Regions from separate parts of the Sporosarcina sp. So3-204 genome, predicted to be linked through region 1. Evidence: riboswitches for the same ligand, from Rfam matches in the RefSeq annotation. Region 1 holds a riboswitch; each other region holds the start of a gene.
What was found. Region 1 has a riboswitch for S-adenosylmethionine ahead of mtnW (2,3-diketo-5-methylthiopentyl-1-phosphate enolase). Riboswitches for the same ligand answer to the same signal wherever they lie in the genome.

Region 1 (11,065 bases):
GGATGAATTATGATTAAACCTTTCAAACCTCAGCTTGTTTATTTTGAGCCTAATGCGTTAGAATATCCGCTTGGAAAAGAACTTAAAGAGAAGTTTGAGAATATGGGAATAGAAATCCGTTACACAACGTCTCATAACCAAGTTCGAGATCTACCGGGAGACACGGACGCACAAAAATATCGTATTGCAAAATCGACATTAGTTGTAGGTATTCGGAAAACATTAAAATTTGATACGTCCAAACCTTCAGCTGAGTATGCAATTCCTCTTGCCACAGGATGTATGGGACATTGTCATTATTGTTATTTACAAACAACTATGGGTAGTAAACCATATATTCGGACTTACGTGAACGTGGAGGAAATTTTAGAAGCGGCTGACGGTTATATTGCAGAAAGAGCACCTGAAATAACCCGATTTGAAGCAGCGTGTACATCTGATATTGTAGGCATTGATCATTTAACACATTCATTAAAAAGAGCAATTGAACATTTCGGTCAAACTGAACTAGGTAAACTACGTTTTGTGACTAAATTCCATTTTGTGGATCATTTACTTGATGCTAAACATAATGGTAAAACAAGATTTAGATTCAGTGTGAATGCAGATTACGTTATTAAAAACTTTGAACCAGGCACTTCTCCTTTGGATAAAAGGATTGAGGCTGCAGGGAAAGTAGCTAGAGCAGGTTACCCATTAGGCTTTATAGTTGCTCCTATTTACCTTCATGAGGGATGGGAGGACGGTTATCACCATATGTTCGAACGGCTTGATGCAGAATTGCCTCTTGATGTCCGGGATGATATCACATTTGAATTCATTCAACATCGTTTTACGAAACCGGCTAAAAGAGTGATTGAAAAGAATTATCCTAAAACAAAATTAGATCTAGACGAGGAAAAAAGACGTTACAAATGGGGAAAGTATGGAATCGGAAAATATATTTACCCGAAGGATGAAGAGGACGAAATAAAAAAGTATTTATATGCTTATATGGAAAAGTTTTTTCCGAATGCTAAGTTTGAATATTTTACTTAAAGTATGACCGAATTTTGAAAATCCAAGCACAGACGTGCTTGGATTTTTCGGCTTAATTAATGTAAGCTATTGGTTAAGTTAGGATAATTTTATTTGCCTTTAATTGAGCGAAATAAATAGAAAGTTAGTGTTTAATGATTACTAATCATTTGTTATAAAAGGGGCAATAAAATGGATAAATTATTAAATAAGTTAGAACCATTTTTACAAAGAGTTACTAGAGGAAAACTTACAACGAAGCTGTCTATGGAAGAAGAAAATCTATATGATCTATTTTTAGATGATCCTAATGAAGCTGTAGGCTTACTAGTTTTATCGGATAAAGGTCATTTGAAAATGTTCGCAGAGTTTTGTGATGAGGAAGGCGAAACAAGAGAAACGATGACGAAAGATGAGATTCGTAACTTAACGGAACGTTTTATTGAAGAATTTTTTCCGGAATCGGCTTCAGTCCTTCATTTAGATTCGATTGTAGATTTAGATGTATTTTATGTGTTCGAATACGTCCAAAGGGATGACCAATTTAAGTTTCCAATGCCGAACTCTGGAATTATTTTTTACATATACAAAATTGGAATCATTATGGATATGACGAATGAGATGGATGAATTTATAATCGTGTATCCCGAGATTGTTTTATCGCAAGAACAGGCGAAAGAAATATATTTGACGGATATTGTGCCTGACCTTAAAATTGTGCGTCATGGTGGTGAAGCTTACCCAAATGGAGATAATTCGTTTGTACTTGTGTATGACTTTATCCAGACGGCTGGTATTGATGTGAAGATGACAGGGACGAAGACATCACTTGAAGATATGGGGATAGAAATAGATGTACATACTGACATTCCGGAAGTTGAAGCAGAACCTGTTTCGTTTTATTCTTTAATCAATCTTAAAAGTATGAATAAAATTATCGATAACGGTACTGTTGAAGTATGGAGTTCATACCCATATAAATATTTCGAAGAGCATGAAGAACTTGCTATTCATGAACTAATAGATATGGATTATGGAACGGACAATACAGTTAAAATCATGGCAGATATGAATGGATTAAGGTTGATGCGACTAGTAACGATACCGGTTGAACAAGGAATGCATCGCCGGACAGTAGAGTCAGCATATAACGAAGCTTTGCGTATTTTGTATAGCCAATGCGCAAATGCTAATCACTCTTTTAAACGACGCGATGATAATCCAGATATATTCGATTATGATGATAAAGGTGAAGAACTCCAACCATATGCCCATCAATTTACATTTGATCGATTTGAAGGCGATATCCAAGTGATGGAAGAATATATCTCGATTATGGTCAGTGCGTATACAGGGGAACTAGTTGGATTCGAAGCAACCGAATACGCTTATGAAGATTTTTTAATCCTAGTAGCATCAATTCCTGCTAATAGTGATAAAGCGTTGGAGATATATGAAAATGCATTTGAGATGAAATTACACTGGGCGAAGGAATACGAAGACGATATGGTCAGCTCGCGCTATGAACTCGTTTATTTACCAGTTTTTGAAGGAACAGGGGGACATATTCACTTTATTGATGCCAATACACTAGAAACTTGGCTTGCGGATGTGACGGGGTTGGAAGAGTTTTAGAATGAAAAGGGGGAGATAACTTGTTTTTAAAAAGAATCGAACTTCTTCATGAAAAAGTTAAATCATTCAATGAGTATCCATTTTCAATTCCTTCAATTAAGAGTCTTAACCAATTAAATTTAGAAAATAAAGTTACATTTTTTGTTGGAGAAAATGGTTCTGGTAAATCCACATTATTAGAAGCGCTAGCCGATAAATGTGAATTTAACACAGCAGGTGGAGGAAGAAATAACTTTTATGATGTACATGCTGCTGAATCAGCGTTAGGCGAATATATTAGGTTGTCTTGGTTACCAAAAGTGACGAACGGCTTCTTTCTTCGTGCAGAATCTTTTTATAATTTCGCATCCCATATTGATGATATGGGAAACTATGAAGCATACGGTGGCCGTTCCTTACATAAACAGTCGCATGGAGAATCATTTCTATCACTATTTGTAAACAGGTTCAATGGAAAAGCTATTTATTTATTAGATGAACCCGAGGCTGCACTTTCACCTCAACGACAACTTTCATTTTTAAAAATTCTGAATGAATCAGTTTTATCAGATGATAGCCAATTTATTATAGCTACACACTCTCCAATTCTTCTAGGGTATCCAGATGCTACAATCTATAGTTTTGATAATGGTTTAATTAATGAGATAGAATACGAGAAGACAGATCATTTCCAAATAACGAAATACTTCTTGCAGAACAGAGAAAAGTTTTTGAGTGATATATTTAATGATTGAAAGAATTGTCTATGGGGTGTATTACAAGTGATGACACGTTTAAAGTTTTCAGCTTCAGTGAATTATATGAATCAATTTCATAATTACTTATTTTAACTAATTATCCGTCCTTAGTTATGAGGAAAGTATCGATTTGTTATTTAATTTAATTGCTAATCCAGTTAATTGGAGCGAAAGGCGGCGACTCTAGCGGGAATAGCACGAGCCGAAGACCCTGGACTGAGCGCAGCGAGGGAAGAGGCTGTAGCCGTGCCCGCAGAAAGCGTCCGCCAAAGCGGGACTTCGAAATTGCCGAAGCCCTATATGTAGCGGAAATTAACTAATATATGCAATATTTATTTTGTTGTCAAGCAACAAACTAGAAAATTAAAGGTGTCTGTGCCACAGTGAATTTAATACTCTATGTTGCACAGGCCTTTTTTAATGTGATATAAAAGAACATAACATAACAAATCGAAGAATTAGGGAGTAGTGATTGCAATGAGTAATAAAATGGGTTGGAACTTAGACAACAGTTATTCACGCTTGCCGGAATCATTTTTCACAAGCACAAAACCAACTCCTGTCAGTTCACCGAAGTTGGTTATTATGAATCATAAATTAGCAATATCTTTAGGATTGGACATTGAAGCTTTAGAAAGTGAAGAGGGATTGGAAATATTTGCTGGAAATAAGCTACCAGAAGGTTCTTCGCCACTTGCACAAGCTTATGCAGGGCATCAATTTGGGAATTTCACGATGTTAGGGGACGGACGGGCTGTACTTTTAGGGGAGCAACTTACGCCTAGTGGTGAGAAGTTCGATATTCAACTTAAAGGTCCTGGTAGAACGCCGTATTCTCGTGGTGGTGATGGACGTGCTGGACTTGGACCTATGTTACGAGAATACATCATTAGCGAAGCAATGCACGGGCTAGGTATTCCAACGACACGCAGTTTGGCGTTGGTTACAACTGGGGAGATTGTTTACCGTGAAACTGAATTAGAAGGTGCGGTTTTAACGCGGATTGCGGATAGCCATATACGGGTTGGAACTTTTCAATATGTTTCCAATTGGGGGGCTTATGAGGACTTACAAGTTCTAGCAGATTACACAATAAATCGTCATTTTCCTGAAATTGAATTAAATGAAAACCGATATCTCGCACTTCTTCAAAAAGTAATTAAACGTCAGGCGGAATTAATCGCTAAATGGCAACTTGTAGGATTTATTCATGGTGTGATGAATACTGACAACATGACGATTAGCGGTGAAACAATAGATTATGGACCTTGCGCCTTCATGGATGTTTTTGATCCAGCAACTGTATTCAGTTCGATTGATAGACAAAGCCGTTATGCGTATGGCAATCAACCGAATATAGCCGGTTGGAATCTTACTCGCTTTGCTGAGGCATTATTGCCATTGTTGGATGAGAATCAGGAAAAAGCAATTGAAATTGCTGAAGGTGCGCTGATTAATTTCACAGATATTTTTCAAGCGAATTGGTTAGCGGGAATGAGAGCGAAACTCGGTTTATTAAATGAAGAAGATGAAGATATAGCTCTTATCAATGATTTACTTAATTTGATGAAGGAAGAAAGTGCAGATTATACAAATACATTTCTGGCATTAACTTTCGGAAAACTAGATAGTATGACTTTATTTGAAACAACTGAATTTAACCATTGGCATGAGCGTTGGTTGGAAAGATTAGGAAGACAAGAAGAGTTCAAGATTACATCAACTCAATTGATGAAAAATAGTAATCCGGCGTTAATCCCGCGTAATTATCGGGTTGAAGAAGCACTCGATGCTGCAGTGGAAGATGGGGATTTTAATGTAATGGATAGACTCTTAGCTGCACTTTCAAATCCATATGCACATTCTGACAATCAAGCTGAATTTGCTGCATTACCTCAGTCAACTACACCTTATCAAACTTTTTGTGGAACATAAAAAATAGTCAAAAAAATGGTGTCAGCTCAACATTACATGTTGGACTGGCACCATTTTTTTATCTTAAAATTTATTGTGCTGTTTCGTCTTGGAAGACTGGAACCCAGCCTTCTACAGTTACGAAAATACGAACAGCAACTACTTTACGATCTTCTGCCAAAGTAAAATAGTGAAGAATATATTCAGGTACTGATATCAAATCACCAGGATCTAGATGGACTTCGAAAAAGCGGTCATCTTTTCCTTTAATGATGAAAACGCCATGTCCACTAACGATAAAGCGTACTTCATCGTCTGTATGATGATGTTTTCTTTCAAAGTTTTTCAGAAGTTCATCTAATTTTGGGTTTGAATCGGATAAAGAGATAATATCTGACGCTTGATAGCCGCGACGTTCTGAAATGTCGTCAATATCAGTTTTAAATGCTTGTAAAATCTCTTCTTTTTCTTCATCTGACAAATCGAATTTTTCACGAAGGTTTTCAGGAAGTTGATTAATATCCCAATGTTCATAAATGACTTCTTGATTAGTTAAAAACTGGCTTACTTCTTCTTGTCCTTTGATGACCTCATTTGTACCTTGGATTGTAATTGTCGCCATTACAGAATCGACTCCTTTAATTTGAATTGGTTAATTGCTAATTGATATTGGAATAAAAACTCTGCGGCTTCTAGTAATTTTTTTGCTTCAAAACCACTTTTTCCCCATACTGTTATGCCGTGATTACGAATGAGCACTGCGCCACTATCTGCTTGTACAAATGGTTCGAATTCATGCGCCAGACGCGGTATATCAGCATGGTTAGGAATGATTGGTATACGAAGTACTGCATCTTCTTCCCATAGACCAAAAGCTTTAATGAGTTCTTGCCCTTGAAAATCAATTCCGCCTTCATCTGCGTAAAGTTCAGAAATGACATTGTTTGCTACGGTATGGATATGCAAACTACATGTAGCAGATGTCTTCCCGTAAATTTCACAATGAAGTAATGTTTCAGCAGAAGGTTTTAAATGCGTCTCTTCTACAGCAGCACCTAAATGGTCAACGAGTAAAAAGTCTTCATCAGTTCTTTTTCTTTTATCTTTACCACTCGCTGTAACTAAGAAATGAAGAGGATCATTGGATACTCTAATAGCGAGGTTTCCACTGGTCCCCATAAACCAATCGCGTGCGGCTAATTCATCTTTTATATCGGCAAGTTCATTCCATTGTTTTGTGTAACCGCTCATTCACTAACACCTAACTTTTTATCTAAAATCTGAATAACATCATGAAAGCTTTCAAATGGTTCGTATGAAAGATTCAATTCCTCACATTTTTCAATTAAGAAATCTCTTGCTATGACAATATCAGCTAATTTAGCGGCTTGAAGATCAGTGATAGAATCGCCGATTACAATACTTATCTGCTCTTCTTTTATCAAGTTTCGAATAATTGAAGGTTTACAGCAACCGCAGTCGTTTGAACATTGGTCATCACAACTGAGTGGAAAATTAATATTGATATTCTTACCGGAAAAATCAGCCTCGTTACAATAGACATCCGAAAAAGGACCGTATGGTTTCAATAGAGGATTTACAAAGAAATCGATTCCACCACTTACGATATAAAGCGGAATTTTTTTAGTGTTTGTGTATTCAACAAACTCAGCAAAACCTTTACGAATTTTAGCTTGATCTATGACAAAAGAAGTGATTTCATCTTTGGCAGAGACCGGAAGTAGAGAGAACATTTTACCTACACCCTCTTTAATCGATACCTCTTGCGCCAAAATATCATCTTTAATCGGCAGCCATTCAGGTGGTGCGAACTTTTTCATAATCGCAATAATATTATCTTGGTCAGTTATTGTACCGTCAAAATCACAAAATATAACTGGCTGTTTCATTTTTTTACCCCCATAATTCAAGTGCTGTTTTTAACGCTGGATGTTCATTTGCAGCTTCAGTTAATGTGGTTCCATTTAATACAGCTTGGACTGCTTGTTGGAAAGCTTGTACGCCACTTGCCGCCCCCGCTGGATGTCCGTGGACACCGCCCCCGGCATTAATCACGCAATCCACGCCAAAATCTTCTATTAGTAAGGGGACAAGTCCTGGGTGAATTCCGGCTGAAGGGACAGGAAATGCTTGTTTAACGATGCTTTCATTCGTCAATTCATGACCTATTGACAATGCAACTGATTTTTCCAAAGCGACGCTACCATAAGGTGATGGAAATAGAGAAAGATCCGCACCTGCATAACGTGAAAGTTTACCAAGAGCAAGGGAGCTCGAAACACCATAAAATGGAGAAGATGTAAACGCACCACTGAAAGCAGGATGCGCCATAAGTGGTAATTGAATCTCGTTATCTTCCGCTAATTCCTGCATGGCATCAAGTCCGTAAGCATGAACATTAAATAACAATGCATCCGCACCTAGTTCTCTTGCTTTTCTTGCTTTATCTTTTAGGTCTGACGTTCGTCCGGTTAAATTAACTGCATATAATGTACGTTGTCCCGTTTCTTCAAAAACTTCTTGCAGCACTTTTTTTCCAATTGAAATTCTTTTTTCAAAAGGGGTTAACGGGTTATCAAAAAGAATTTCATCATCTTTGACAAGGTCCACACCACCAAGTGCTTGCTGTCTAAGTTGTTCAGTAAGGTAATCTAGATCCCTACCAATGACTCCTTTAAATATACTCATAATTAATGGTCGGTTATGTACATTAAGTTTACCTCGAATCCCATCTATACCAAAACGTGGACCAGGAAAGTGTTGCAAAAGTGAATCATCAAATTCTAAATCCAATAGTTTAACTTCGCCATCTAATGATAGTTTACCAAATACGGTTGTCAGTATTGCTGGTAAATCTGCTGAAAAGTTTGCAGCAGGATATGTGATTTTTACTTCTGCTTTAATTAACCCGGGTTTATGTGGATGAGGTGTTTCTGGGAACTCGGTGACAGAAGCAACAATACCTTTATGTTTTTTTAATTGTTCTTGTTGAAGTAATGGCAGATCTGTCCATGATCCAATTGTTAAACCAAGTGCAATGCTTTCTGCTCTCTTATCAATTGAACCTTGCTTTCCGTATAGTTGATAACTTGCTGTTAGACCACTCATTTTATTTCAGCTCCTTTACGAAATAAAAAACCTTTTCTAATTTAGAAGAGGTTTCAAGAACGACTTCTCATTGTTCAGCAATTTAGCTGCAAGAATTAGCACCGTTTCCTTTGAAGGTTCGGTTGCCGGGTATCATTGGGCTTGTCCCTCCACCAACTCTAAATAAGATTAGCTATTCAATTAAAATCGTAGTCTGATTATTTCACTCATAAAGAGATTTGTCAATATTATCAAAAACTGAAAAAATAGAATTGACATGACTTGCAATTAAGTGCTAGAATATTATTTAAATAGCATAACTTTTTGAATTGTATAACTCTTATCAAGAGCTGGCATAGGGAAATTGGCCCGATGACGCCCAGCAACCGACCTTAATACCGTTGTGAAACGGGGCGCTTTTACTTTGGCGCCTGGGAATTTTATTCCTGTAGGGCACGGTGCTAATTCCATCAGATGATGACGTGTAAACGTATGGATTCTGAAAGATGAGAGGCAAGGAATTTCTTATTCTTTAGCCTCTTTCCATTATGGATAGGGCTTTTTATTTTGGATAAAGAAAGGATGAGTGATGTGACAACAGCTATATATGAGAAATATGTTGAATTAACTAAAGAGTCAGCGATTGAAATCGCAAAAAACAATCGCTTTTATTCCGAGCATGCCGATTTGATATGTAAGGAAATTGGCGATGGAAACTTAAATTATGTCTTTCTATTAACAGATGTTATTACAAAAAAGTCTTTAATTATTAAACAAGCATTGCCTTATGCAAAAGTAGTTGGAGAGAGCTGGCCGCTAACTTTGAAACGTGCAGAAATTGAAGCGAATGCTTTGAAAAAACACGGAGAGTTTGTACCTGCTTTAGTGCCAAAAGTATACGAAATTGACACTGAATTAGCAATAACGATTATGGAAGATCTATCACATTTAACGGTTGCGAGAGAAGGATTAATTGCAGGTAATAATTATCCGTTGCTTGCATCAGATATTGGTGAGTATCTTGCTAAGACACTATTCTATACATCGGATTTTGCCTTGCATCCTTTTGAAAAGAAGAAGTTAGTTAAGGAATTTTCCAATCCAGAACTGTGCAAAATATCAGAAGACCTCGTTTTTACAGATCCATTTTTCAATGCAGAAACAAATAACATAGAAGATTTATTGAAATCAGATGTCGAATTAATTTGGGCAAATACATTGCTGAAATTAGAAGTTGCCAAGCTGAAAAAAATTTTTTTAACTGAAGCAGAAGCTTTATTACACGGTGATTTGCATACTGGAAGTATTTTTGTAAGTGAAACGGAAACAAAGGTTTTTGATCCTGAGTTTGCATTTTACGGACCTATCGGATTCGACATTGGTCAATTCATTGCAAATTTAGTGTTTCAGGTTATTACGAGAGAAGGCAGTCAACAAGAAATAGTTCTCCAGCAGATTGACGAAACTTGGAATGTCTTTACTTCTACATTCTCAGAACTTTGGGACAAGGATTCAGTTGATTCGTTTGCAAAAATTGATGGGTATAAAAAAAATATCCTAGAGAAGATATTTAGCGACACGCTTGGATTTGCTGGTTGTGAATTAATCCGCAGAACAATAGGATTGGCACTTGTGAAAGATTTGGAAGGCATTAAGGATGAAGAGAAACGAATTTCATTAAAGAAAAAAGCATTGCGAATAGGTGAAAAACTGATTTTGAATAGATCAACGTTACCAACTATTTCAGCAGTACTTGCTTTAGTTCGGGAGGAAATAAAATGACAATACCAACATCCATTAAATGGACAAATGATCAAATTGTCATTTTAAATCAACAAAAATTACCATTAGAAATTGAAAATCTAACGCTTGAAACGATAAAAGATGTCTATGACGCAATCGTAACTTTGAAAGTGCGTGGAGCACCTGCAATTGGCATTACTGGAGCCTATGGCCTTGCAATAGCAGGAAGGTCTTATCAAACATCCAATATAGAGGAATTCCAGCTTCAATTAAAAAAGGATTTTGATTACTTAGCAGGTTCTCGTCCAACTGCAGTCAACTTGATGTGGGCATTGAAGCGGTTGTTGAAACTTGTCCTAAGTGCGAAAAATGTCGAAGAAGCGAAAGTAATGCTAATAAATGAAGCGGTTATTATACATGCTGAGGATGAAGAGTTCTGCAGGAATATTGGCGAATATGCGCTTACATTACTTGAAGATAAAAAAAGGGTTATGACAATTTGTAACGCAGGCTCAATTGCTACAGCGAAATATGGAACCGCCCTCGCTCCGTTTCATTTAGGAAGTGAACGTGGAAAACACTTTGAAGTATACGCGTGTGAAACCCGGCCTGTATTTCAAGGCGCACGATTGACAGTTTGGGAACTACAACAATCAGGTGTGGACGTCACACTTATAACCGATTCGATGGCGGCCCATACAATTCATACCAAAGATATTGAAGCAATCATCGTTGGAGCAGATCGAATAGCTGCAAATGGGGATACGGCAAATAAAATCGGGACTATGAATTTAGCCATTTTAGCGCATACATTTGACATTCCATTTTATGTGGCAGCACCTTCATCAACTTTCGATTTAACGATTCATAACGGCGAGAGTATTGTAATTGAAGAACGTAATCCCGATGAA
Region 2 (11,065 bases), 1.2 Mb from region 1:
CAGGTATGGTATTTCAAAATTACAATTTATTTCCTCACAAGACTGCACTTGAAAATGTGATGGAAGGTCCTGTTATTGTAAAGAAGCTATCAAAAGATAGTGCAAGAAAAAATGCGAAACAGTTATTAGAAAAAGTAGGTTTAGGTGACAAGCTTGATTTTTACCCATTCCAATTATCTGGTGGGCAACAACAACGTGTTGGTATTGCAAGAGCGTTGGCGATAGAGCCGCAGGTCATGTTGTTCGATGAACCGACATCAGCATTAGATCCTGAACTTGTAGGTGAAGTACTTCAAGTAATGAAGGATTTGGCAGATGAAGGGATGACAATGGTTGTCGTAACCCATGAGATGCGTTTTGCCCGTGAAGCAGCGGATACTGTTGTGTTTATGGATCAAGGGAAAATTATTGAAAGAAATAAACCTAGCATTCTTTTTACTAATCCAAAAGAAGAGCGCACTCGTAAGTTTTTAAATCTGATTCTTCAATGACAATATACAAAAGGCTATCCGCCAAATTTTGGTTGAGATAGTCTTTTGTTTTTGTCTAATAATCAAAGTTCTGGCAAAAGCTTGTAGAAAAAGATAATATTAAGGATGTAGTTATAAATAGAAGTGAGGGATTCAAATGACTAATGAAAATAATAAGGAATTACCTAAAAAAACTTGTTCTGTAGAATTACTAGTGACAGTTGAAGAAGATGTGAAAAAAGTACTAAATGGAGAAAAAACGGCTACTCGTCGTAATGGCGTTTATGCATATCCTGGAGAAGTAATGGTTCTTGATGGTAAAGAATTTACAGTGAATTCTTTATATAGACAAACTCTTGGTGAGATGACAGACGAACATGCAAAACAAGAGGGTTATGCAGATATGTCCGATTATAAAAACATGATCTTGTCTATGCATGAGGGTATGCCATGGCTTCCTACGATGAAAGTATGGGTGCATGAATTTAGTTCGGCACAGAAGTGATGTTCTAAATGAATTTTGACTTCTATAATGTGCTTGTTTTTATGCATATTGTAAGTGCTGTTCTGTCCATAGGTCCATTATTTATTTTAATGCCAATTATCAAGCGTTTACGCGGTGTTGGAATGGATATTGAAAAGGCGTACTTAGGTATTATTAATGTCATCATTCGTCTTGTTATGCATGCAGGTCATGTGCTTGTGGTTACTGGTGTTCTTTTAATTCTTAATGGACCATGGCCATGGTTTACGTCATGGGTTGTATTGACAGTTGCTGTTATGGGTATTTCTGCTGTATTCTTAGCAACAGGCTTTACAAGAGTTTTACGGGTGTTGAACGCACCAGGTAGCCGTAAAAGTGAACTACTCGACCGGTTAAATAGAACGTCCTGGCTTTATATTGGTCTTATGATCATTATGCTCTGGCTTATGGTTCAGAAACCAATACTTTGGTAAATAAATATTTCTACATAAAAAAGTTGTGCGTCTACTATTGACGCACAACTCTTTTTCAGTTTCAAGAAAACCTAAATTGTCAACGGTATATACGCTGATCGCGATGGATTAATTGGCTTGATATAGTTCCTAAAAGCCCATCCATAACATATATTACAGTGAAAGCTAAAAAGAATTAAATAATAACATGGTGGAGGTGTGAGGAACTTGTTTCAACCATCACAATATAATGAAAATGAGAACCGAAATAATAATAGCTCTAAAGATAGGGGAGTTATTCTTGCACTTTGGGGTTCAGCCATATCTACATTCGGTGACGCATTACAAACGATAGGCGGCGCAATTGCAATAGAAGAAGGGCGAATTGAAGATGCACAACAGCAACAACAACTTACTAATTTACAAAACCAAATAGACGATTTGAAAAAAGAGCAAAGAGCAAATAATACTACAAGTCCCGATATTGAAAAGCTGAACACTTTGATGGAAAAAATAGTAATGCGATTAGATAAAGATGACAGTAAATTTTAAGTAGGTAATAACGCCTGCTATTAAAAAATCACAGTTTGAAGAATAACTAGTTTTCTTTAAAAGAAGTTGACAATTCACTTTTTTATGTAGTATGATAGCTTCTAATCAACAGAAGAAATAAATAATTGTACTTTTAAAATTTAATAGACTCTTATTTAGAGTGGTGGAGGGAATAGGTCAAATTAAACCCGACAACCAGTAGATGATCTATATGAAAAGGTGCTACTTCCTACAGATTTGAATGGATTTGAAAGATAAGAGGAAGACAATTCAAACCTCTTCTAAATTGAAGCTTTTTTTTATGCTTAAATCCGAGTTAACTGATATGTATAATTAATAAAAGGAAGGAGAGAAATGAATGAGCTATAAGCTTGGTATACTCGATCAGAGTTCAGTTTTTCCTGGTACTTCTGCAAACTACGGATTTCAACATACGATTCACTTGGCCCAAATAGCAGCTTAATCCCCATAAGTATTGATTTCGCATTTAATCGCTAAAACGAATTCGATACGGATTGGTTCAGGCGGAGTAATGTTGCAACATTACAGTCCTTATAAAGTTGCTGAAAACTTTCAAGTATTATCAACTCTTGCACCTGAAAGAGTTGATTTAGGAGTAGGAAAAGCACTAGGAGGATTTCTGTTATTTAAAAAAGTACCGGAGAGTATTATTGAAAGATTTAGATAGCTCCTAGGTTATATTTTTTAATTATAATACCTAGTAAATTGATATGTTAAGTTTGGAGGAATAGAATAATGACAAGTAAATTAATAATCGAAGATATAAAAGAGAATGATAAGGAAGAAGTTAGGCAGCTATTAGTTGAAAGTTATCTGCAATATGAATATGACCATAAAGATCCTACAATGTGGGAATCATACTTGAAAGATATTACTTTTTCTGTAGATAACCCAAATGTTGATAAGATCCTAGTTGCCAAAAGTGATTTAAAGATACTTGGTAGTTTGCAATTATTTGAGTCATCTCTTAAAGCCTATAATAAACCAGAGTTAGGGATTACTTCACCGATTATACGTCTTCTTGCCGTTCGACCGAATGCTAGAGGTCTTGGTGTAGCACAAGAGTTGTTAAGGAGTGCAATTGCTTATTCGAAATCAATTCAAGCAACAGCTATTTATTTGCACACAACTGACTCAATGCGAAAAGCGATTAAATTGTATGAGTGGTTCGGCTTTAAACGTGATACAACGAAAGACTTTGGTACAGGGGAAGTAGTAGTAAAATCATATCGACTTGATCTATAAAGTTAGATTGAACCAGTTAATAAATGAAAATATAGAGGAGTGAGGATAATGAGAAGAATATTATTGCTAGCTGTTTTATCTGTAAGTTTATTGGTAATTGGTGCATGCGGCAAGGATGAAAAAGCAGCTTCAGCAAATAATCAAGTGGCTAGCAAAGAAGTAACTTTAAAAATTACTGCATCTTCAACACCGCACGCCGAAATATTAGAATTTATTGCACCTGATTTAGAGAAAGAAGGTATAAAAATAGAACTTGTTTTGACAACGGATGGAATTATTGCGAACGAGCAGACTGCGAACGGGGAACTAGATGCAAATTTTTTCCAGCATACACCGTATTTGAATCAAATAAACAAAGATTTGGGTTTGGATCTAGTTAATGTAGTCGGAACACATATTGAACCATTTGGCGTTTATTCTAAAAAGATTAATTCAATTGAAGAGTTATCTGTTGGTGCAAAAGTAGCGATTCCGAAAGATCCAGTTAACTTTTCAAGGGCGCTTCAATTATTTGCTTCAGCAAATATTATTGAATTGAGTGAAGAGAAGACTACGGATTACTTACTATCAGACATTACAAAGAATGATAAAAAAGTAGAGTTCGTTCCGGTTGATTCGGTCATGTTAGTACATTCGCTTGATGACGTAGAGGCATCAGCGATAAATACGAATTATGCGCTAGAAGCAGATTATAAACCTTTAGATGATGCTTTAATAATTGAAGGTAATGACTCCCCGTATGTGAACATTTTAGTATCGCGTCCAGATAATAAAGATAGTGATGCAATTAAGAAGCTAGCTGCTGCGTTAACTACAGAAAAAGTTAGGGAATTTATTTTAGAGAAATATGACGGAGCCGTTGTACCCGCATTTTAAAATAAAAAGAAAGGAAAGGAGGTTACTGCTTTGATTGAGTTTCAAGGTGTATCAAAAGTATTTGATAGTGGTGGGAAAAAAATTGAAGCATTAAAAGAGGTTAATTTGACGGTAGAAAAAGGGGATATTTTTGGTGTCATTGGATTCAGTGGTGCAGGTAAAAGTACGCTCATTCGCACTGTTAATCTACTAGAATATCCCACTTCAGGTGAAATTATTGTTGAAGGTAGTAATCTAGCAAAGTTATCTCCTAAAAAGTTACGTGGTGCGATGCAAAATATCGGAATGATTTTCCAGCATTTTAATTTACTTAATTCTAAAACTGTTTTCGATAATGTCGCGCTTCCATTAGTATTTAGCAATACAAAAAAGAAAGAAATTGATAGTCGGGTGGATGAAGCACTTCGTTTTGTCGGTTTGGAAGATAAGGCGAAAAGCTATCCTGACCAATTATCTGGTGGACAAAAGCAACGTGTAGGAATTGCGAGGGCGCTTGTAACAAATCCTTCAATTTTGCTTTGTGATGAAGCGACATCGGCTTTAGATCCACAAACGACGAAGTCAATATTGCAATTGCTGAAACGTGTGAACAAGGAGTTTAAAATTACTATTTTAATAATTACACACGAAATGGAAGTTATTAAGCAGATTTGTAACCGTGTTGCTGTTATGGAAGGTGGTCGAGTAATCGAATCAGGGGAGGTATTTGATATATTTGCACACCCTAAAACAGAAACTACCCGAAACTTTGTTCAGTCGGTCGTACGAGATGAAATACCTGAAGGAGTCTATAGATTACTAGAAAAAGATAATCGGATTGGTCGAATCTTCAAACTAGACTTTTTAGGTTTAAGTGCCGGTCAACCCATCATCTCCAATGCAGCAAAAAATTATGAAATTGATATTAATGTGTTATTTGGAAGTACGACAGAGATTCAAAATATCTTCTTCGGAAACTTAATTGTTGCGTTAACAGGTGCAGATACCGAGATTGAAAAGGCTTTACGGTATATTAAAAGTCAAAATGTCACGGTAAAGGAGGTTGTACTAGATGGAAATCAGCAACGAGATTATCATGAAAGCAGTTTGGGATACGCTCTACATGGTTAGTGTATCACTCTTTTTTGGAAGCATAATAGGAATATTTCTTGGAATATTGCTTGTAGTTACAAGGAAGGGGCATATTTTAGAGAATAAAATAGTGTTTTCATTAGTAAATCCAGTCGTCAATACATTCCGGTCAATTCCATTTATCATTTTACTTGTTGCAATTATTCCATTCACGAGACTTATTGCAGGAACGTCGATTGGTACGACAGCTGCGATTGTTCCGCTTGTACTCCATATTGGCCCCTATATTTCGCGGCTAGTAGAAAATTCGCTATTAGAAGTAGATGAGGGAATTATTGAAGCTGCGAAAGCAATGGGGGCTGCACCATTTAAGATTATTTTCAAATGCCTAATTCCAGAAGCTTTTCCATCTTTAATCCTGAGTATAACGACTGCGACAATCGGACTAATCGGTGCAACTGCAATGGCAGGCGCAATTGGTGGCGGTGGACTTGGTGATGTAGCAATCACTTACGGTTATCAACGCTTTAGTACAATTACCATGGTAATTACAGTAGTCATACTTGTTGTGATGGTGCAAGGTGTTCAAACGATTGGAAATTTGTTTGAACGGAAAATGAGAAGAGTGTAGAAAAATAAAAAATAGAATAGGGGAATTTAGATGAAGAAGTTTGTATTACCAATCATTTTAGTGTTGGGAGTATTTTTGGCAGCTTGTTCAGCTAATACAACAAAAGCAGATAGTAAGAAGACAGAGGAACAGGAAATAAAAGTAGGAATCAGAGGTTCGGAGCTCCGCACTTGGGAGTATTTAAAGGAAAGAGCTGAAAAAGAAGGGATAAAAATTGAACTCGTTAATTTTACTTCTGCCTTTGACCCAAATCAGGCTTTAGCTGCTGGCGAAGTTGATATAAATGCGTTTCAACATATCGCCTATTTAGATTTTTATAATGAAAGTAATAAGACTGATCTTGTCCCAATCGCAACAACGATTATCGCACCACTCGGATTGTATTCTTCTAAATTCAATTCCATAAGTGATATTCCAGATGGTGCACAGATAGCAGTACCGAATAATGCACCTAACTGGGGGCGTGCTCTACTTTTGTTGCAAGAAGCGGGATTGTTGACAGTTGTTGATGATTTTGATGGCAGTGGCGGAGCAGATAAAATAAAAGAAAATCCGAAAAATATTGAAATAGTACCAGTAGATTCGGCTAGTGCACCACGTTTAATGGAAGATACGGCTGGTTCAGTCATTAATAATGGGACAGCAGTCGAAGCAGGGCTAACTTTAAAAGATACATTAATTCATGAAAGTAAAACTGCAAAGCCTTATATAAATATCATTGCGTCTCGTAGTGAAGATAAAGATAATGAAGTGTTTAATAAAATTGTTGCGTTATATCAATCGGACGAAACGGAAAAATTTATAAATGAAACATACGGTGGTAACTATATTCCGACATTTATAACGTTAGAAGAACTAAGTACTTTTAAAGATTCTTATACAAACAAATAAGGGGAGATTTTGATAATGAAGAAATCGAAAATTTTATTGATTTTATTGGCATTATTTACATTGGTTTTGACAGCTTGCGGTAACGATAAAAAAGGAAGCGCGGAGGAGAAAACGACTTTCATAGTAGGAACATCACCTGGGCCTTATAGTGAACTATTTTTAGAGGCTGTTAAACCTATATTAGAAGAAAAAGGATATACGATAGAAACAAAGGTATTCTCTGATTTACTTTCTGCGAACATTGCAATCACAGAAGGTGCTGTAGATTTAAATGTCGATCAACATACTGCGTACTTTAGTAATTTTAATGAAGAAAAAGGTGCGAAATTGACGGCAGTAACACCGATTCCGACAGTTCCGGCTGGTATTTTTCCAGGAAGAAAATCTTCTTTAGATGATATTGCAGAAGGTGATTCTATTGGTATTCCAAAAGATCCATCGAATGCTGCAAGAGCTTATGCGCTACTTCAAAAAGCTGGCTTGATTAAATTAACAGATGGGATTGAGTTAGTTAAGGCGACAGTTAGTGACATCGAAGAGAATCCACATAACTTAGATATAATTGAAATGGATTCTGCACAAATTCCACGTTCTTTAATTGATCTGGATTACGGTGTGATACCAGGCAGTATCGTTTATTCATCTAAGTTAGACCCTACAACTAAATTACTTTCTGAAGACGTGCTGAAAAATTTAGAATTAGTCGCTGTTGTGGATGAACCAAATAAAGATACGAAGTGGGCAAAAGATGTTGCCGCTGCTTATCAGTCAGATGAATTTAAAAAGTACTTAGCCAAACATAATAAGGACGATTACTGGTTTATTCCTGAAGAACTAAAGTAAATAGGAGGTGTTTTATTGGCTCAGAATAGGCAAATTAAACTAGCAGCTTATTTAGTTGGAACAGGAATGCATGTATCGTCGTGGCGTCATCCCGCATCAAATCCAAATGCAAGTATAGATGTAGCAGCGATGCAAAAACTTGCAAAAATAGCTGAAAAAGGAAAGTTTGATATTGCGTTTATAGCGGATAGCTTAGCTGTGAATGGTGAATCGCATCCGCAAATTCTAAATCGATTTGATCCGCTAATTTTAATTACGGCATTAGCAGCTGCGACTGAGAAGATAGGTATTGGTGCAACTGCATCTACTACTTATAGCGAACCCTATACGTTGGCACGCCAGTTTGCCTCTGTTGATCATGTGAGTGATGGGCGTGCTGGATGGAATGTTGTAACAACGGCAGATGCAACTGGTCAAACTGCATTGAATTTTAGTCGTGATAGTCATTGGGAGCATGATCATCGCTATGAACGAGCAGAAGAGTTCGTTGATGTTGTGAAAGGTTTATGGGATTCATGGGAAGACGATGCATTCGTTTATAATAAAGAATTAGGCCAATTTTTTGACCCTAAAAAAGTACATGAACTTAATTATAAAGGAAAGTATTTTTCAGTCAAAGGCCCACTTAATATTGCGCGTTCTAAGCAAGGTCAACCAGTTATTATTCAAGCAGGGGCTTCGGTTCCAGGACAGCGATTAGCAGCCAGAACAGCTGAAGTTGTTTTCACGCGCTGGGATAATATAGTGGAATCAAAAAGCTATTATGCAAAATTAAAATCACAAGTAGTGGGTTTTGGAAGAAATGAAGAAGATTTACAAATTCTACATGGCATATCACCAATTGTTGGAGCGACAGAAGAAGATGCCATACGGAAATATGAGGAATTAAGTAATCTAGTAGATCCATATGAAGGCTTAAAGTTTGTCTCGGGTTATATGGGAAATGTAGATTTTTCAAAGTATGCGTTAGATTCTTTAGCGAGAGATGTTGATTTTCCAGTTGTTAATAGTATTCAAAGTAATTTTAATGAAATGAAGAAAATAATGAACGAGGAAGATTTAAAAGTAGGGGAATTGTACGCAAGGTTTTTCAGTCCTGCTAGGAAAGATTCATTTATTGGGACGCCAATTTAAATCGCGAATGAAATGGAAAATTGGTTTATTGAAAAAGCGGCAGACGGTTTTATGCTTCAATTTCCGCTATTACCGGGTGGGCTTGAAGACTTTGTTGAGCATGTCGTTCCGTTATTGCAAGAAAAAGGTATATTCAGGTTGGATTATGAAGGGGATACACTCCGCGAGCATCTTGGATTGCAAAATCCTGTCAATCAATTTTTGAAAAAGAAGGTCGTTTTAACCGAGTAGAATACTTACAGATTATATCATTAATACTATGAAAACTGACGAGATAATTAACATCTCGTCAGTTTTTTTGTGATTATTTAGAAAATATTCCGAGCTTTTCAATTCGAGAAAACGCTTCTCTAATACGGTCATGACTTTCTAATAAGCCGACGCGCACATAGCCCTCACCGAATTCACCAAATCCATTTCCAGCAGCGACTACGACATCTGCTTTGTCTAAAAGTAAATCTGCAAATGCCTGACTTGTGTATCCTTCAGGTACATTAAGCCAAGCGAAGAATGAGCCGGCAGGAGAAACGACATCCCAACCAATCCGTTCGCATTCAGCAATTAAAACATCTCTACGACCTTCGTATAGCGCAACTAGTTCCTGGACAAATTTATCACTATCATTTAAAGCGACGACTGCGGCATGTTGGATAGCAGGGAATATACTGATGAATAAATGATCTTGTAACATATTAATAGCATTGACTATATCGGAATTTCCGACTGCAAAACCGACTCGCCAACCAGCCATATTATATGACTTCGAGAGGGACAATAATTCAATCCCAACTTCTTTTGCACCTTCAGCTTGTAGGAAACTGATTGGCTTCTTTCCATCAAAGCCGATAGCACCGTAAGCAAAGTCATGCATGATAGCTATATCAGATTCTTTTGCGAAGGCGACTGTATTATCAAAAAAATCAATATCAGCAGTTGTTCCTGTTGGATTACTAGGATAATTTAAATACATTAGTTTTGCATCATTAATTTGTTCATCAGTTAGTGCAGAGTAATCAGGAAAAAAATTATTTTCAGCAAGTAATGGCATCGTATCATATTTAATGTTTGCTAGACTAACACTCGATAAATAATCCGGATAACCTGGGTCAGGTAGTAGTAATAATTCTCCTTCATTCATTACCGCTAATGGCAACTCTACTAAACCGATTTTTGTTCCACCTAATATAGCAACTTCTGTATCGGGGTTAAGCGTTACATTGTATTCTCGCATATAAAAATCTGCCACCGCTTGTCTTAATTCCCAAGTCCCTCTGAAAGGAGAGTAGCCGTGTGTTGAAGGATCCTCAACTGCTTCTTGTAATGCCTTTATTATATGAGGGGGTGTTGGTTGGTCAGGATTCCCGCGTCCTAAGTTAATTACGTCTCTTCCTTCTCCAATCGCAGCTTCTACTTTTTTAACGAGCTCCGAGAAAAAATGTTCAGGTAAATCCTTTAATCGTTTAGATGGTTCCATTCAATAACCCCATTCCTAATTAGTTGCGTATCATAATTAAATCATATAACCTTTTGAATAATAAGTCTATCAGGCGGTGATAATAATGAGAGTTGCATTGATTCAGTTTGCTATCCAATATGGGGTTCCTAAAGCTAATTTTGAACATGTGGAAATCAAAATTAAAGAAGCGGCAAAAAAAGGAGCTTCCGTTGTAGTACTTCCAGAACTTTGGAATACCGGATTTGATTTGAAACGCCTTGATGAAATAGCAGATGTAGAAGGCGAAATTACGAAACGACTACTTAGAAGATTAGCTAAAGAGCTAAGCATTCACATTGTCGGTGGATCTGTTGCAACCAAAAAAGGTTGTTCATTTTATAATACGATGTACGTCGTTAATATAGAAGGTGAAATTATATGCGAGTATGATAAAGTTCATTTATTTAGTATGACGAATGAACATCACTTTATAACGGCGGGAAAACAATTAAGCTCATTTATTATTGAAGATATTCCAATGGCTGGTGTTATTTGTTATGATATTCGTTTTCCGGAATGGACGCGGAGGCAAGTAGTGGAGGGAGCTAAAGTTTTATTTGTACCTGCACAATGGCCAAGTAAACGGATCAATCATTGGAAAATACTTCTGCAGGCGAGGGCGATTGAAAATCAGTGTTTCATTATTGCTGTTAACTCTATGTTTAATCATCGGAAAAATGACTTTACTGGACAGTCTATGGTCATTGCACCTAATGGAGATATATTGTGGACAGGAAAAGATGAAGAAGAGACAGGGATTGTAGAGATAGAGTTAGATATTGTAAATCAAGTGAGAAGTGAAATGTCTATATTTGATGACCGTAAAGCTTCTTTATATTTTGAACAAGATTAAAGTTTTAAAAACCCCGTTTCAGGCAAATTAGCCTGAAACGGGGTTTT
Region 3 (11,065 bases), 690 kb from region 1:
GCTATATTAATTTATAATGCAATCTTTTTAGTCATTGCAGTAGGTTTATCATTTTTCTTTGGTCCAATTGCATACGGAATTAGTGCGATGGCAAGCTCAATCTTAATGGTTTACTTCTTGGTTGTTGGTTACCGAAAATTAAAAACGCATCCTGTAGGTATTTCCTTTAAACATAATTTATCATCAAAACAATTATGGTATATGATAATGCCAATCATGCTCGGTGGCGCAACTATCCAGCTTTACGCCTTGCTTCAACGGCTTTTTGCAGGTATGTTATCTGAAGGAGCGATTGCATCTGTAAACTATGCATCAAAACTTATGCAATTTCCGCAGGCCATATTAATTACTGCAGTAACAACGGTTATTTATCCAATATTAAGCTTAAAAGAAAATGACAATGATGTAACTTCGATTCGCAGTCTTTATTCCAAAGGCTTGCATTATTTGTTATTATTGCTCATTCCAGTTACAGTTTTCTCTTATTTTTATTCGGAAAACTTAGTACAAGTTATTTTCCAATACGGGAACTTTGATGCACAGTCAACAGCTATAACAGCTCCCATATTAGCGATTTTTGTACTAGCTATGTATTTCCTTGCGGCAAACACGTATATCACACGCTTTTACTATGCTAAAGGTGACTCCATGGCACCGGTTATTTTTAGTTTAATAAACGTCTTCGGGGTCAACATTGCAATCATTATGTCGCTCGTAGACTCTATGGGCGCCGCAGCGATTGCCTGGGGTACATTAGTAAGTTCTGTTACAAACTTTATCATGTTAATCGCCTATGCTAATAGAAAGTATAAATTAAAAATGGGCGTTTTCAGTAAGGAATTAGAGTTTTACCGTGCGATTTTGCCAATTATCATCATTACAGTCGTTGTTTATTATTCAAGTCAGTACTTAGTATTTGATTATAAATGGTTGACTTTTATTGTTGGTGTAGGGATCTTCGGAATTACAGTAGTAGGTTCCTATTTCCTATTTGGAATAAAAGAAGTTCAAGAATACACACATAAGCTCAAAAGAAAGCTTTTAAAACATAAAAATTAAGCAAAAAGTGTGGGGATTTTATTATCCCACGCTTTTTTCTATTAATTAATCTAAGTCATTTCGTCAAATAACGACAAAATAGTAGAATTAGATTGACAGTGTATTCTTTACATTGTAATATGTGGGTGTGAACCAATTTGAAAATTAAATAGAAATCTCTTATCAAGAGTAGCTGAGGGACTGGCCCGTTGAAGCTCGGCAACCATCTATAGTAATTGCTATAGACAGGTGCTAAATCCTGCAAAATGTTTTTGTTTTGAAAGATGAGAGAGGACGATCTTATTAGCCATACATAAGTGTGCCTCTCTATTTTTGATAGAGGGGCTTTTTGATTTTTCAAAATAAGTATTGTTAACATCCAGTGTTGATTTACGCTGCAGGCGGACGCTTTCCGCGGGGCGAGCGGTTAGCCGCTTCAGTCGCTACGCTCCTTCCAGGGTCTCACCTGTCTCGCTAATCCCGTCGGAGTCGCCGCCTTTCGCTTCAATCAATAATATTATTAACACAGTCTTCAAAATAAATATACATACAAAAACAGGGGGAATTCAAATGAAAAAAGTTAGTATTTTATTGTCAATCGTATTATTACTCGGTATCCTTACAGCTTGTGGAACTGGAAAAGATGACAAAGGAAAAGTCAACGCACTTAATGAATCGAAACTTTTAATTGGTGTTACGGGTGGCCCACATGAACAAATTATGGAAAAAGTAAAAGAAATTGCAGCAAAAGATGGACTGGAAATTGATATCAAATCATTTTCTGACTACGTAATTCCTAACACTGCTCTATCTGAAGGCGATTTAGATGTAAATAGTTATCAACATAAACCATTCCTAGATAAATTTAATGCAGACCACAGTACAGATCTTGTTACAATTGGAAAAACAATTTTAAACCCAATGGCTGTTTATTCAAACGAATATAAAGACATGAAAGACCTTCCAAACGGTTCAAAATTCGGACTACCAAATGACCCAACTAACGGATCACGTGCATTATTCATTCTTCAAGAAGCTGGTATTATTAAATTAGATGAAGCGAAGAAAGAAACAGCTAATATTCATGACGTAATCGAAAATCCACAAAATCTTGAATTCATCGAACTAGATGCAGCACAAATTCCGAACCAACTTGGCGAGCTTGCTGCAGCTGCAATCAATACAAACTTTGCGATTGCAACTGGTCTTAACCCGAAAGAAGATTCAATTCTTTTAGAATCAACTGACTCACCATATGTTAACTACATCGTTGTTCGTGCTGAAAACGAAAATGATGAAGTTCTGAAAAAACTAGTAAAAGCTTATCAATCTCCAGAAGTTAAAAAGTTTGTAGAAGAGGAATTCGGCGGCTCAATCATCCCAGGTTGGTAAGGTTGAGTCACTCCCCTTCTACACAAGTTACCAGTTCAATCAATTTCATAATATTATTTTATCGCCACACCACCACAACATATAGTCAAGTTGAACCGTTCTCGAACAATATGTTGTGTCGTTGTAGCAAGTTAAGGTAATTATGAAATTGACTCTGTTCAATCAATTTCATAATAGGATTTTATCGCCACACCACCACAACATATAGTCGAGTTGAACCGTTCTCGAACAATATGTTGTGTCGTTGTAGCAAGTTAAGGTAATTATGAAATTGACTCTGTTGTAGAAAGGAATGGACTATATGATTTTATTAAAAAACGTTACAAAAACATTTGAAACGAAAAACGGCGTTGTTGAAGCAGTAAAAAACGTTAACCTCCACGTTAAAAAAGGTGAAATTCACGGCGTTATTGGTTATAGTGGCGCTGGTAAAAGTACGTTAATCAGATGTGTTAACTTACTTGAAAGACCATCTGAAGGCCAAGTATTCATAAAGGGACAGGAAATCATGTCCCTTCCTTTGAATCAATTACGTGAAACAAGAAAAGGAATCGGCATGATTTTCCAAGGTTTTAATTTACTTAAAACAGCAACTGTTTACGATAACATCGCTATTCCGTTAAAACTACTCGGATTTGATAAAGAAGAAACGAAAAAGCGTGTCATTAAATACTTGGAAATTGTTGGTTTATCCGATAAACATAAATCTTTTCCAAATCAATTATCAGGCGGACAAAAACAGCGTGTCGCCATTGCAAGATCTCTTGCGCAAGAACCAGAAATACTGTTAAGTGACGAAGCAACAAGCGCACTAGACCCTGAAACGACAGAATCCATTCTAGATCTTCTATTAAAAATTAATGCAGAACTCGGAATTACGATTTTACTAATTACGCATGAAATGAACGTCATCCAAAAGATTTGTGATTATGTCTACGTGATGGAAGACGGGAATGTCATAGAGCAAGGCACGACAATCGATTTATTTTCACGTCCACAGGAGCCTACAACTCAGACGTTTCTCAACACGATCTCACAACGGAAACTATCTCCTTCTTTAATTCAACAACTAAGCCTAACAGGTGCTGTTACAAGACTCACTTTTGTAGGCGAATCAACAAGTCAACCGCTTCTTGCGCTTGCGACAGAAAAATTTAACGTAAAACCGAATATCTTATCTGCAAATATTATTGAACTAAAAAATGGCATCGTCGGAAACTTGGTCATTCACCTCGTTGGTGAAAAAGAAAATATTGTAAAAGCGTTACAGTTCTTAACTGAACAAGGCGTCGGTACAGAAGAATTGGAGGGGTAAGACATGAACAATGATGCGAATTTTATTGATAAATGGGTTCCGATTATTTGGAAATCAATCGTAGAAACTTTTCAAATGGTAACTGTCTCCCTCGTATTTTCAGTTGTTCTCGGTGTACTGTTAGGGATTTTGTTAGTACTTACCCGACCTGGCCAATCTTTTGAGAATAAATTCGTCTACAATCTATTTAATTTAATCGTCAATATTCTTAGATCTATTCCATTTATTATTTTATTGTTTTTCATTTTGCCATTCACGAAAATTATTGCTGGTACAACCATTGGCGTGCAAGGTGTTATCGTTCCACTCGTCATCTATACAGCACCATATATTGCGAGATTAATGGAAACCGCATTACTAGAAGTCGACCAAGGTACAGTCGAAGCTTACACAGCGATGGGTATTAAAAGAAGATCAATCATTTGGAATGTCCTTCTTAGAGAAGCAAGACCTTCCATTATACTTGGTTTAACAATTGCTACCGTTAGTTTAATTGGTGCAACAGCAATGGCCGGACTTGTTGGTGCAGGTGGTCTCGGTGACCTTGCTTACAGATATGGACATATTCAATACGAAGTTGAAGTCATGTACGCAACAGTCTTCATATTAATTGTTCTCGTCCAAGGAATTCAAATGCTCGGTAACCATTTTTCAGCGAAATTAAAGAAAGATTGAACGGAGGTTTATCATGACTTACGAAGTATTTTCAACCATAGACGGCCAGGTCGCAACAATCGTTTTCGATCGACCTGCTAAGAAGAATTCATTTTCACTGGCAATGTTTAAAAAACTTTATGACGTTTTGGATGAACTAGAAAAAGACCCATCAGTGAAAGTACTCATCGTCCGTGGTGTCGATGAAACAGCATTCTCTTCCGGTGCTGACATCAGTGAATTTCTCGATGCACGGTTCGAAACAGACAAAGCAAAACAATACAACGACGAAGCGCTCCGAGCAATCGATAAACTATACCGCTTCCCTCGCCCTACAATCGCATTAATACGAAAACTAGCAATTGGCGGCGGGTTAGAACTCGCAAACTCATGCGACTTCAGATTTGCATCAACAGATAGTAAACTCGGCATTACAGCAGCAAATGTAGGCATCGTCTACAACCTATCCAGCACAAAAAGACTTTACAACCTAATAGGCCCATCAAAATCAAAAGAACTTCTCTATACAGCAAAGCTAATTAGCGCAGAAGAAGCAGTCTCAATTGGCCTAATTAACGAAGCCTATAGCCCTGACACGATAGATGAAGAAGTAAACTCATTCGCACAACTCATAATTAGCAAATCCTCCGTCGCCAATGCAGGCATAAAAAAAGTCATCCAAGCAATCGTCGACGGCGAAAACGAAGAAAACGAAGAACTAGCAGAAATGATTTTAGAATCCTTCAGCTCCGATGACTATAAAGAAGGCATCGACGCTTTTTTGAACAAGAGGAAACCTAATTTTAAATAACTAGAATTCAACACCTAAAATCAACTATATAAGTTGAAATTAGGAATACTACATCTAGTTGATTGAAGTGGAGAGCGGCGACTCCAGCGGGAAAAGCGCGTCCAGGTGAGACCCCGCAGGAGCGTAGCGACGAGGAGGCTCACGGACCGCCCGCGGAAAGCGTCCGCTCGGAACGGAAATCAACGGTTTCGTAGAACTAAATTCATTAGTTTAATCCCAATAAAAAAGGACTGATCATTCATGACAGCAAATAAAAACGCCGATAAACTACTCGACAACATCGCCTCAAACGACATACATCCAATCGGATACGAAGAACTCGAAGCATATGCCGAAAAACACCTACCACTTGGTAAATTCGGATACATCCGTTCAGGCGCCGGCAACGAAGAAACACTACATAAAAACACCACATCATTCGTGAAGTACTCACTCGTACCACGCTTTCTAAACGACGTTTCAACAGTTGATACAAGCGTCACTTTATTCGGAAAAACCTATCCCCACCCTATTTTACTCGCACCTGTTGGCATGCAGAAACTGGCACATGAAGAAGCTGAACTCGCTACTTCTAGAGCGGCAGCTACATTCGGAATTCCTTATATTCAAAGCACGGTTTCTAGTTTCTCTATGGAAGACGTTAAAAAAGAATCAGGAGACAGCCCTAAATGGTTTCAACTTTATTGGTCCGCTAATAAAGAAATCTCTTATAATATGGTAAAAAGAGCTGAAAAAGCTGGTTTTGAAGCACTTGTCGTAACGATTGACACCGTGATGATTGGCTGGCGTGAAGAGGATTTACGCAATAAATACTCTCCGTTAAAACTTGGTCTAGGTATATCAAATTACAAGTCTGATGAAGTCTTTATGTCATCCATTTCCGGGACGGATGATGAATCGATTATTCAAGGAATGGTTAACAATATTCATCACCCGACATTATGTTGGGACGATATTATTGAGTTAAAGAAGAGAACGACGTTGCCTATCCTGTTAAAAGGAATTTTACACCCAGAAGACGCTTTACTTGCGATTAAACATGGTATTGATGGGATCATCGTTTCCAATCACGGCGGTAGACAATTAGATGGTGTGATCTCAACAATTGATGCCCTTCCACCAATTGCAGAAGCTGTTAATGGAAAAATTCCAATATTATTAGACAGTGGCATTCGTAGAGGGTCAGATATTATTAAAGCACTAGCTTTAGGTGCTAATGCGGTACTAATTGGTAGACCTTTTGTTTACGGACTTGCAGCTGATGGTCAAGCCGGCGTTGAAAGAGTCATTGAGTCGTTTATTCAAGAAACTGAAGTGTCACTTGCATTGACGGGTGTTTCAACTTTAGCCGACATACAAAAAGTTACGATTGTAAAAGCTTAAATTTGGAGGTTTTAATTCGTGGAACAAGCATTAAAAGGTTTGAAAGTCATCGATTTGTCCCAAGTATTGGCGGGACCTTATTGCACAATGGTTTTCGGCGACATGGGTGCAGATGTAATTAAAATCGAGAAATACCCAAAAGGCGATGATACGCGCTCGATGGGACCTTATATTAACGGCGAAAGTTATATGTATATGATGGTCAATCGAAATAAAAGAGGGTTATGCCTTAATTTAAAAAGTGATGAAGGTTTACAAATATTGTATGACCTCATCAAAACCGCCGATGTCTTCGTTGAAAACTTTAGACCAGGTGTAGCTCAGAAATTAAAAATGGATTATGACACACTGTCGGCAATCAATCCTGCCCTAATCTACTGTTCGATTTCAGGTTATGGACAAACTGGACCATACCGCGAAAAAGGCGGATTCGATATTATGGCACAGGGTTTATCTGGATTAATTGATATGACAGGTGAAAAAGGTGGGAAACCCGTTAAAGTCGGGATTGCGATGCATGATATCGCGGCTGCACAAACTGCGATTCAGTCGATTTTAGCTGCTTATATTCATAGACTTAAAACTGGTGATGGTCAGTATATCGATGTATCTCTCGTTGATGCGGGACTTGCTTGGACAGTTTGGGAAGCGGCTGCTTTTTTCGGAAATGGAGATCTTCCACAGCGGAATGGCACAGCACACCGCGTATCTGCACCGTACCAAGGTTACAAAACGAAAGACGGTTATATTTTAATCGGGGCTGCCAATCAGAAGTTATGGGAGATATTTTGTTTACAAGTTATGTCAAAACCTGAATGGCTTGTGGATGAAAGGTTTACAACAAACAGTATCCGAAATGAAAACGCAGATGAACTTGAAGTGGAGATTGAAAAAATCCTTGTTGAGCATCCATCTGACTACTGGCTTGATTTATTAAGCACAAATAATATCCCTTCAGGTCCTATTTTGAACTATGGTCAAACACTCACGGATCCACATGTTTTAGACCGCGATATGATTTTAGATTATGAACACCCTATTGCTGGTCCTATGAAGACTTTAGGATTTCCGGCGAAACTTTCTGCTACACCAGGGGTAATTTCTAAACCCGCTCCCCTACTTGGTCAGCATAATGAAGAAGTGCTGAGTGAACTTGGCTATAATGTAGATGTGCAACATGCATTGAAAAAAGCTGACGTTACTAATTAAAAAAAAAGAGATATAAGAGAAAACTTTCTCTTATATCTCTTTTTTATTATGAATCTAAATCGACAATCAGTTTACCTGGGTTTAAAATATTATTCGGATCAAATGTCTTCTTAATTTGTTTCATCATTTCATACGCATAACCGTGTTCCTCGGCCTGATACTTCGTCTTACCGACACCTACACCGTGTTCACCTGTACATGTCCCGCCTATAGATAAAGCAAATTTAACAATATGTTCATTCAACTCTTTCGCTTGTGCTACTTCTTCTTCATTTTCTAAATCAATCATTAAAATGACATGATAATTCCCGTCACCTACATGTCCTACAATGGCAGCGTCTAGACCCATTTCATCGATTTTCTCACGACTATTTGCAATCGCATCTGGGAGTAAATCCATCGGTACACTAGCATCCGTTACCATCATTTTCTTACCCGGCGCACCGTGAATAAAAGCATAAGCTAAGTTATGTCGGATTTCCCATAGTTCATGTCTTGCCTTCGAGTCGCTTTCAAATGCAAACGCTACGCAATCAAGGTCTTCTAATAACTCTTGGGCAAAGTCAATGTCTTCTTTCATCCCTGCTTCATTTCCGTGGAACTCAAGGAAAAGTGTTGGTAGTTCTGGGAATGACGTATCCGAATAAACATTTACTTGCTGAACTGAACGTGCATCAACTAACTCAATCCGCGCCATCGGAATTCCTGCGCCCATAATTGTGACGACTGCATCAACAGCATCTTGAACCGTTTCAAATGAAGCCCGTGCTGCCATAATATGTTCTGGAATACCATGTACTTTCAATGTAAGTTCAGTAATGACGCCTAAAGTCCCCTCAGAACCAACCATTAAACCGTTTAAATGATAGCCTGAAGATGATTTCGCTGATAAACCGCCCGTACGCATGACGTTGCCATCCGCTAAAACAACTTCTAAATCTCTTACTTGATCACGCATTATACCGTAACGTACAGAAGTCGTTCCACTCGCATTCGTAGCAGCCATTCCACCTAGTGTTGCATCTGCACCCGGATCGACTGTGAAAAATAAACCATGTTTCTTCAACTCTTGATTTACTTGACTACGTGTCATGCCCGGTTGAACTCTAACAAGGAAATCTCGTTCTCGAATTTCAAGTACTTTATTCATCAATGACATATCTAATGAAATCCCGCCTTCATAAGGGATAATATGACCTTCTAAACTCGTACCCAGTCCAAATGGGACAACTGGAATCCTGTTTTCATTCGCAAATGCGAGTACTTTACTCACTTCTTCAGTCGTTGCAGGAAAAACGACAACATCAGGTAAATGCGGTTCATGATACGATTCGTCTTTACCGTGGCGTTCCAATATCGTTTGATTCACAACAACTTGATCTTCCGGTAATATTTCTCTTAGCCGTTCAATAAATAACATACTTACTTCCGCCTTCCTAAATAACAAATCTACTCTGAGTTAGATCATTAATCATTAATCTTTCTTCTGTCTACTATTCTACCATCTGTTCGACTTGATTCGTGTAGAAATGTTTTAATTCTAGTAGCTAATCGATGAAAAAGTTATCTGGAACTACTAATTGTCTTTCTAAGTAAAAATTACTACCATAATTACTAAATATTATGAATATTTAATCAAGATTAGGTTTTATTTAAAAGAGGGAGAAGCTTATTTAGGTAAATAAAATTTATGAAAATTGAATTCTTATTGATTTAAAAAGAATAGTTTTCGACATTTATTCTATCATTTATGGGTTGTGGATAAAGTTGTTAACATTATCCCGTTCACTGAGTATGACTTTGCCGTTTTATGAACAAGTTACACACAGGATGTCCACTAAACATTGTGGATAACAGAACGGTTGTTCCGAAACATTATATGTGCTAGAATCTAATTATATGAATGATCTGTACATTTTATTAATTAAAAGTAAGGTTGAAAAACTATATGGAGGTGGATTGTTATATGTTAAATATGTCGGATGACCTGTTAATTGAATCATACTTAAAAGCCATTGAGCATAATCTAAGTCTTGAATTTATTAAACAATTAGAAATTGAAATTAGCCGTCGGTCCCTTCTTATTAAATTAAAACAAACATCATGATATATACACATAGTAAAATGCCTTCTAGACGGGAAATCTACCGCGTAGAAGGCATTTTTTAGTTTTTATAAATCCGATTTATTATATATAGATTCAACATGTATTATAATTTTCAAAAAGATGTTTAGAAATGTTTCATGTGGGTAAATACTAACTACAAGGCTAAACGAAGTTAGAAGAAAGCGCGTAGACGAGTAACCTTCCGTGGACTTCAAACAAAGAATTGCACAGCCTTGGCGGAAAATTTGCTTTACTGACGATTGTAATCTCGTCGGGAACAGGTGTCACCTAGTAAGTGTACCAACAAGCAGTAAGTTTTTTGTGGTAGTGCACTTGAAGATCGACTGTAGAAGGTGTTAATCACAAACAGATTTTTGTGAAACCCTTACCATCAATTTGGTTTAAGAATTCAGTCGGCTCATCAAACTGCATAGACGGGGTTTTATAGTTTCGTCAGAAAGAACAGTTTGTAATTGAATAATAAAGAACGATAAGTTTTCCGCGCATGTCTCTTCCGAGGGACAAGAAGAAGCATGATCTAGCAACTTAGATCATGCTTTTTCTGTTGTATCATTATTGAATTGCTGTCGTGGGATTGGCAGTTTGCAACGTTTTTGGTTTTCCTGGCAACGCATTTAGGAAACCTCGCAACGTTTTAAGTAAACCTCTCAACGTTATGAAAGCTATGCAACGTTTTTGGCTTTCTTCACAACGTCTAGCCGTAACCTTACAACGTATTAAGTAAACCTCGCAACGTTTTGGAAGCTATGTATAAATGTCAACCTAAGTATGTACACTTTCGCTTGTTTAAAGATGTACAGAAATCACTCCTCTTCCTTTTTGAGGTGATCCTTTATTCTGTAGGATGGTCCCACGATACTAACGACTGTTGCGTGATGAAGAACACGATCTAGTATGGCATTAGCCAATTTGGTGTCCTGGAAAACCTCATCCCATGCTTTTAAATTTATATTCGTCGTTAAAATCGTACTTCTTTTTTCATACCGCATATCAATGAGCTGGAAGAACATCTTCGCATCCTCAGCTTCGATTGGTAGGTAACCAATCTCGTCAATAATCAATAGTCTATATTTCGTATAATGCTTTAAACGGACTTCTAAGCGATTCTCTATCTTTGCACGCTTCAAGTTCTGAA

Region 2: linked by a shared signal. The riboswitch ahead of AC3RV6_RS12405 (LLM class flavin-dependent oxidoreductase) and the one ahead of mtnW (2,3-diketo-5-methylthiopentyl-1-phosphate enolase) in region 1 are both predicted to bind S-adenosylmethionine.
Region 3: linked by a shared signal. The riboswitch ahead of AC3RV6_RS02945 (MetQ/NlpA family ABC transporter substrate-binding protein) and the one ahead of mtnW (2,3-diketo-5-methylthiopentyl-1-phosphate enolase) in region 1 are both predicted to bind S-adenosylmethionine.

The regions. Positions count from the first base shown of each region.
Region 1 covers NZ_CM176485.1:1,306,942-1,318,006, forward strand. Annotated here, with positions in the region: gene splB (spore photoproduct lyase) at 10-1,038, shown strand; gene AC3RV6_RS06265 (hypothetical protein) at 1,210-2,652, shown strand; gene AC3RV6_RS06270 (AAA family ATPase) at 2,673-3,386, shown strand; gene AC3RV6_RS06275 (protein adenylyltransferase SelO) at 3,867-5,324, shown strand; gene AC3RV6_RS06280 (cupin domain-containing protein) at 5,395-5,925, opposite strand; gene AC3RV6_RS06285 (methylthioribulose 1-phosphate dehydratase) at 5,925-6,554, opposite strand; gene AC3RV6_RS06290 (2-hydroxy-3-keto-5-methylthiopentenyl-1-phosphate phosphatase) at 6,551-7,213, opposite strand; gene mtnW (2,3-diketo-5-methylthiopentyl-1-phosphate enolase) at 7,218-8,432, opposite strand; SAM riboswitch class I at 8,497-8,601, opposite strand; SAM riboswitch class I at 8,749-8,924, shown strand; gene mtnK (S-methyl-5-thioribose kinase) at 8,994-10,193, shown strand; gene mtnA (S-methyl-5-thioribose-1-phosphate isomerase) at 10,190-11,065, shown strand, end outside.
Region 2 covers NZ_CM176485.1:2,509,910-2,520,974, reverse strand. Annotated here, with positions in the region: gene AC3RV6_RS12425 (amino acid ABC transporter ATP-binding protein) at 1-491, shown strand, start outside; gene AC3RV6_RS12420 (ASCH domain-containing protein) at 628-975, shown strand; gene AC3RV6_RS12415 (hypothetical protein) at 984-1,427, shown strand; gene AC3RV6_RS12410 (hypothetical protein) at 1,635-1,958, shown strand; SAM riboswitch class I at 2,107-2,219, shown strand; partial or broken gene AC3RV6_RS12405 (LLM class flavin-dependent oxidoreductase) at 2,317-2,595, shown strand; gene AC3RV6_RS12400 (GNAT family N-acetyltransferase) at 2,715-3,224, shown strand; gene AC3RV6_RS12395 (MetQ/NlpA family ABC transporter substrate-binding protein) at 3,273-4,100, shown strand; gene AC3RV6_RS12390 (methionine ABC transporter ATP-binding protein) at 4,131-5,210, shown strand; gene AC3RV6_RS12385 (methionine ABC transporter permease) at 5,152-5,802, shown strand; gene AC3RV6_RS12380 (MetQ/NlpA family ABC transporter substrate-binding protein) at 5,833-6,693, shown strand; gene AC3RV6_RS12375 (MetQ/NlpA family ABC transporter substrate-binding protein) at 6,709-7,536, shown strand; partial or broken gene AC3RV6_RS12370 (LLM class flavin-dependent oxidoreductase) at 7,552-8,901, shown strand; gene AC3RV6_RS12365 (pyridoxal phosphate-dependent aminotransferase) at 8,975-10,144, opposite strand; gene AC3RV6_RS12360 (carbon-nitrogen family hydrolase) at 10,230-11,018, shown strand.
Region 3 covers NZ_CM176485.1:612,179-623,243, reverse strand. Annotated here, with positions in the region: gene murJ (murein biosynthesis integral membrane protein MurJ) at 1-1,059, shown strand, start outside; SAM riboswitch class I at 1,216-1,329, shown strand; gene AC3RV6_RS02945 (MetQ/NlpA family ABC transporter substrate-binding protein) at 1,609-2,430, shown strand; gene AC3RV6_RS02940 (methionine ABC transporter ATP-binding protein) at 2,732-3,745, shown strand; gene AC3RV6_RS02935 (methionine ABC transporter permease) at 3,749-4,420, shown strand; gene AC3RV6_RS02930 (enoyl-CoA hydratase/isomerase family protein) at 4,434-5,210, shown strand; gene AC3RV6_RS02925 (alpha-hydroxy acid oxidase) at 5,451-6,593, shown strand; gene AC3RV6_RS02920 (CaiB/BaiF CoA transferase family protein) at 6,612-7,802, shown strand; gene AC3RV6_RS02915 (FAD-binding oxidoreductase) at 7,849-9,222, opposite strand; gene sda (sporulation histidine kinase inhibitor Sda) at 9,769-9,909, shown strand; gene istB (IS21-like element helper ATPase IstB) at 10,734-11,065, opposite strand, start outside.